DNA from 2 places in the Streptomyces sp. NPDC054975 genome. Region 2 is predicted to be linked to the other one. Evidence: riboswitches for the same ligand, from Rfam matches in the RefSeq annotation. Region 2 holds a riboswitch; the other holds the start of a gene.
What was found. Region 2 has a riboswitch for cobalamin ahead of ACWF79_RS13045 (FecCD family ABC transporter permease). Riboswitches for the same ligand answer to the same signal wherever they lie in the genome.

Region 1 (2,993 bases), on a different contig from region 2:
CGCCGTCGACCGTGAGGCCGAGCACCTCACGGAACTCGACTCGGCGATCGGCGACGCGGACCACGGCGCCAACCTGAAGCGGGGGTTCGCCGCCGTGACGGAGGTGCTGGACAAGGAGCCGCCCGCGACGCCGGGAGCCGTACTCACCGTCGCCGGACGGCAGTTGATCTCCACCGTGGGCGGCGCGTCCGGCCCGCTGTACGGGACGCTGCTGCGCCGCACCGGCAAGGCACTCGGCGAGGCGGAGTCCGTGACGCGGCAGGACCTGGCGTCGGCGCTGGCCGCCGGGGTCGAGGCCGTCGGCCGGCTCGGCGGGGCCCAGGTCGGCGACAAGACGATGCTGGACGCGCTCGTGCCCGCGGCGGAGGCGCTCGGCGACTCCTTCGCCGCCGCCCGGGACGCGGCCGAGCGCGGCGCCCTCGCGACCGTACCCCTCCAGGCACGCAAGGGCAGGGCGAGCTATCTGGGTGAGCGTTCCATCGGGCACCAGGACCCCGGCGCGACGTCGTCGGCGCTGCTGATCGCCGCGCTCGCGGAGGTGGCCGCCGCATGACCGGCCAGGTGGGCATCGTGCTGGTCTCGCACAGCGCGGCCGTGGCCGACGCCGTCGCCGCCCTGGCCCAGGGGCTCGCGGGCGGCGGGGCGACCGCGCCGGTCGCCGCCGCCGGAGGCGCTCCCGACGGGGGTCTGGGCACCAGCTCCGAGCGGATCGTGGAAGCAGCGAAGGCGGTCGACGGCGGTGCCGGGGTGGCCCTCCTCGTCGACCTCGGCAGCGCCGTCCTGACGGTCAAGGCGCTCCTCGCCGAGGGTGACGAACTGCCGGAGGGGGCGCGCCTCGTGGACGCCCCGTTCGTCGAGGGCGCGGTCGCCGCGCTCGTCACGGCGAGCGCCGGCGGGGACCTGGACGCGGTGACGGCAGCGGCGCAGGAGGCGTACACGTACCGGAAGGAGTGAGCGCGCACGAGAGGGGACGGGGGCGGGCGGGGGGCGCGCGGGAGATCCGTCACACACCGTCCGGGAGCGCACCCGTGTTGTGATGTAGCTGGTCAACCCACTAATGTCACAGCGCCTTGGTGTACGGGAAACCGGTGCGGTACCGGTGCGGCCCTCGCCACTGTGATCGGGAAGTCCGGCTCCATCCCCCTGGGGGGAAGCCACTGGACCGCCGCGGGAGACCGCGGCGGTGTGGGAAGGCGGAGCCGCGGCGGCATGACCCGTCAGCCAGGAGACCGGCCAAGGTGCGTTGTCCATCCACGAGGTGCTGGAGAGGGTCTCCCAACCATGCATATAGCCGAGGGGTATCTGCCCCCTGTGCACGCGGCCGCCTGGGGCGTCGCGTCCGCTCCCTTCGTCGTCCACGGCGTCCGCGCGCTGACCCGCGAGGTCAAGGCCAACCCCGAGTCCACCCTGCTGCTGGGCGCGTCCGGCGCGTTCACGTTCGTCCTGTCCGCTCTCAAGATCCCGTCCGTGACGGGCAGTTGCTCGCACCCGACCGGTACGGGCCTGGGCGCGATCCTGTTCCGTCCGCCGGTGATGGCGGTCCTCGGCACGATCACGCTGCTGTTCCAGGCGCTGCTGCTCGCGCACGGCGGGCTCACCACGCTCGGCGCCAATGTGTTCTCGATGGCGATCGTCGGGCCGTGGGCCGGATTCGGTACGTACTGGCTGCTGCGCCGCTTCGACGTGCCGCTCATGGTGAGTGTGTTCTTCGGCGCGTTCGTCGCCGACCTGTCGACGTACTGCGTGACCAGCGTCCAGCTCGCGCTGGCCTTCCCCGACCCGGGCAGCGGTGTGGCCGGGGCGCTCGCCAAGTTCGGCGGGATCTTCGCCGTGACGCAGCTGCCGCTCGCGGTCAGCGAGGGTCTGCTGACCGTGCTCGTCATGCGGCTGCTCACCCAGTCCAGCAAGGGGGATCTGACCCGGCTCGGGATTCTGCTCCCGTCCCGTAAGAAGGCCGACACCGCGGAGGCGAGCGCCCGATGAGCCGGAACGCGAAGATCAACTCCCTGATTCTGCTCGTCGTCGCGGCTCTGGCGGTGCTGCCGCTGGTCCTGGGCCTCGGCGACCACAAGGAGGAACCGTTCACCGGAGCCGACGGCGAGGCGGAGGCGGCGATCACGGAGATCGCTCCCGACTACGAACCGTGGTTCAGCCCGCTCTACGAGCCCGCCTCCGGTGAGATCGAGTCGGCCCTCTTCGCCCTTCAGGCGGCACTCGGCGCCGGCGTGCTGGCGTACTACTTCGGCGTGCACAGGGGCCGCAAGCAGGGCGAGGCCCGGGCCGAGGCGAAGGCGCTGCAGTCGGCGTCGGACGACACGTAACCGCCGGTGCTGCCGATCGACGCGGCGGCGCACAGCAGTCGCTGGCGCCGCCGTCATCCGTGCGAGAAGGCCGTGCTCGGCTTCGGCCTGACGCTGTGCGCGGTCTGTCTGCCGCCGTGGCCCGGTGCCGTTCTGGTCGCGGCGGCCACCCTGGTCGTCCTTCTCGGTCCGGCGGGGGTGCCGGGGCGTCAGCTGTGGCGCGCGTTCCGTATCCCACTGGGCTTCTGTGTGACCGGGGCGATCCCGCTGCTGTTCGAGGTGGGAGGGGACCGGGGACTCGTCGTGCTCGCGCAGGACGGGCCGGTCCACGCCGGTGAGCTGCTGCTGCGGACGTCGTCCGCGTCCCTGGGCGTGCTGCTGTTCGCCTTCACCACGCCCGTGTCCGATGTCCTGCCGCGCCTGGTGCGGGCCGGGGTCCCGGCGCCCGTGGTGGATGTGGCGTTGGTGATGTACCGGATCAGCTTTCTTCTTCTGGATGCGATATCCAAAATCCGACAGGCGCAGGCGGCCCGGCTGGGGCTGACCACGCGGGCGGCGACCTGGCGTTCGCTCGCCGGGCTCGGCGCCACGGCGTTCGTCCGCGCCTTCGACCGGGCGCAGCGTCTGCAGACCGGGCTGGCGGGGCGGGGGTACGACGGGACGCTGCGGGTCCTGGTGCCCGAGGCCGCGATC
Region 2 (2,993 bases):
CATCGTCGTCCCGGGCGCGCGTCTCGTGCAGGCCGGGCCCTACCGCTTCGCGCGCCACCCGAACTACGTCGCGGTCGTCGCCGAGATCGCGGCGCTGCCCCTGGTGCACTCCGCGTGGCTGACCGCCGTCGTGTTCACCGTGGCCAACGCCCTGTTGCTCGCCGTCCGCGTCCGGTGCGAGAACGCCGCCCTGGGCCGGGCGATCGCGGCGTGACCCGCACGCACGACCTGCTGATCGCGGGCGGCGGTCCGGCGGGACTGGCCACCGCGCTCCACGCCGTGCGGGCGGGGTTCGACGTCGTGGTGGCGGAACCGCGCGCGATGCCCGTCGACAAGGCCTGCGGGGAGGGGCTGATGCCCGGGGCCGTCAGGGAACTGCGCGCGTTGGGACTGGACGTGCCCGGCCGGCCGATCGCCGGCATCCGTTACCGGCAGGGCCCGCACCACGCCCAGGCCGAGTTCCGGCACGGCTCCGGCCTGGGAGTGCGGCGCACCGCCCTGCACGCAGCCCTGCACACGGCCGTCCTCGCCGCCGGAGTTCCCGTCCTGCCGCTGCGCGTGCGGGACGTGCGCCAGGACGCCGAGGGCGTCCTGGACAGCGCCACGGGAGTGCGCGCCGACTGGCTGGTCGCCGCCGACGGGCTGCACTCGCCGGTGCGGCGTTCGCTCGGCCTCGGGGTGCCCGACGCGGGCACCCCGCGTTACGGGCTCCGCCGGCACTACGCCGTGGCGCCGCCTTCCCCGTACGTCGAGGTCCATTGGGGGCCTTACGGTGAGGCGTACGTGACCCCGCTCGGACCACAGCTCCTGGGCGTCGCGCTCCTGACCTCCCGTCGCGCCCCGTTCGACGAGCAGCTGACCGGCTTTCCCGAACTCGCCGCCACACTGCCCCGGCAGGCCGCGGTCGGCGATGTGCGCGGTGCGGGTCCCCTCCGCCAGAAGGTACGTACACGCGTCCACGGGCGCGTCCTGCTCGTGGGCGACGCCGCCGGATACGTCGACGCGCTGACCGGCGAGGGTGTCTCCCTGGCTCTCGCCGGTGCCAGGGTGCTGATCGACCAGCTGCGCCGCGGCTCGCCCGGGGCGTACGAGGCCGCGTGGCAGCAAGCGACCTTCCGGCACAGGCTGCTGACCGACTGCCTGGTGCGGGCTCGCCAACAGCCCTGGCTGGCAGAGAGGATCGTGCCGGCCGCGGCCCGGCTTCCCTTCGTCTTCACCCTCGCGGTGAACGCTCTCGCCTGATGGCGGCGCACCGCCGGGAGCGCGATAAGCTGCCAACGCCCCGCGGGGGAAGTCCGGTCGAAGTCCGGCGCTGACCCGCAACGGTAGGCGGAGTGACGAACCTGTACGCAGGTCCGCGCACCCGTGAGCCCGATTACCCGCGGCGGTGAAGGCTCCTGACAGCTCGCCGTGGACTGCGAGAGGGCGCTGCGCCGGACGTACCGCGTCGTCGGCTGCTCCCTGACGTGTGGCACGGCCCAAGGCGAAGGCGACCCGCCGTGGCCCTACCCGTCGAACAGAGCGGCATCGCCGCGCCGCCGGACGCCCCTCGCACGGGAACCGGGCCTGCCCCGCCACGGCGCGTCCCCCTGCCGCCTCTTCTCGTCGCCCTGTGCGCCGCGCTGGTGCTCTCCCTCGCCTGCGGGGCGGGGATCGGGGCTTCGGGTCTCTCCTGGGGCGAGGTGCTCCATCACCTCCGGGCCGGGCTGACGGGTGGAGCGATCACCCCCGACGAGGTGTCGGCGTACACCATCGTCTGGGAACTGCGCTTCCCACGCGCCCTGTTGGCCGCGGTCGTCGGCGCGGGACTCTCGGCCGTCGGGGTCGCCGTGCAGGCGATGGTCCGCAACGCGCTCGCCGATCCGTTCGTCCTCGGCATCTCGTCGGGCGCCGCTGTCGGAGCCAACGCCGTCCTGCTCTTCGGCGCGCTGGGCGCGCTCGGCATCTGGGCGCTGTCCACGGCCGCGTTCCTCTCCGCGCTCCTCGCCATGGTGCTGGTGTACGCGATCGCCCGCACCGCTCGCGGTCTGACCCCGATGCGGCTGGTCCTCACGGGCAGCGCGATGTACTACGGCTTCTCGGCCGTCACCACGTTCATGGTCTTCGCGGCCGAGCACGGCGAGGCCGCCCGCTCCGCGATGATGTGGATGCTCGGCAGCCTCGGCGGGGCCGACTGGGCCTCCCTGCCCATCGCCGCGGGCGCCGTGCTCGCCGGCCTCGTCCGCCTCGCGCTGTCGGCACGCCGACTGAACGCGCTCGCCATGGGCGACGAGACGGCGGCCGCCCTGGGCGTGGACGCGGGGTGGCTGCGCAAGGAGCTCTTCGTGGTCTCCGCGGCCGTCACCGGCGCCGTGGTCGCCGTCAGCGGTGCCATCGGCTTCGTCGGGCTGATGGTTCCCCACGGCGTACGCATGCTGGTCGGCGCCGACCACCGGCGGGTGCTGGCCGTCGCACCTCTCGTGGGCGCGGTGCTGATGATCTGGGTGGACATCCTCTCCCGCGTCGTGATGGCACCGACGGAACTTCCCGTGGGCGTGCTCACCGCGGTGATCGGCGTGCCGTGCTTCGTCCTGCTGATGAGACACCGGTCGTACAGCTTCGGAGGCTCCTGATGAGGATCGACATCGACGACCTGACCGTGGCGCTCGCGGGCGCGAAGCTCGTGGAGGACGTCACTCTGCGGGCGGGCGAAGGCGAGCTCGTCGGGCTGGTCGGACCCAACGGCAGCGGGAAGTCCAGCCTGCTGCGGTGCGTCTACCGGGCGCTGCGCCCGACGGCCGGCACGGTCCGGCTGGACGGGCAGGATCTGCACGCCATGAGCGCGCGGGAGGGCGCCCGGCGCCTGGCCGCCCTTCCCCAGGAGTCCGTCGCCGAGTTCGACTTCACGGTCACCGAGGTCGTGGCGATGGGGCGGTTGCCGCACCAGAGCGCGGCCGCCCGCACCACGGCCGAGGACCGGCAGACGTGCGAGGCCGCGTTGGCACGGGTCGGCG

Region 1: it holds a riboswitch for cobalamin, as region 2 does, so the genes downstream of both, ACWF79_RS15240 (energy-coupling factor ABC transporter permease) here and ACWF79_RS13045 (FecCD family ABC transporter permease) in region 2, are expected to answer to the same signal.

Annotation. Positions count from the first base shown of each region.
Region 1 covers NZ_JBSGWV010000013.1:38,231-41,223, forward strand. Annotated here, with positions in the region: gene dhaL (dihydroxyacetone kinase subunit DhaL) at 1-553, shown strand, start outside; gene ACWF79_RS15235 (PTS-dependent dihydroxyacetone kinase phosphotransferase subunit DhaM) at 550-954, shown strand; cobalamin riboswitch at 1,055-1,252, shown strand; gene ACWF79_RS15240 (energy-coupling factor ABC transporter permease) at 1,282-1,983, shown strand; gene ACWF79_RS15245 (energy-coupling factor ABC transporter substrate-binding protein) at 1,980-2,321, shown strand; gene cbiQ (cobalt ECF transporter T component CbiQ) at 2,328-2,993, shown strand, end outside.
Region 2 covers NZ_JBSGWV010000010.1:44,216-47,208, reverse strand. Annotated here, with positions in the region: gene ACWF79_RS13055 (isoprenylcysteine carboxyl methyltransferase family protein) at 1-214, shown strand, start outside; gene ACWF79_RS13050 (NAD(P)/FAD-dependent oxidoreductase) at 211-1,242, shown strand; cobalamin riboswitch at 1,266-1,402, shown strand; gene ACWF79_RS13045 (FecCD family ABC transporter permease) at 1,500-2,612, shown strand; gene ACWF79_RS13040 (ABC transporter ATP-binding protein) at 2,612-2,993, shown strand, end outside.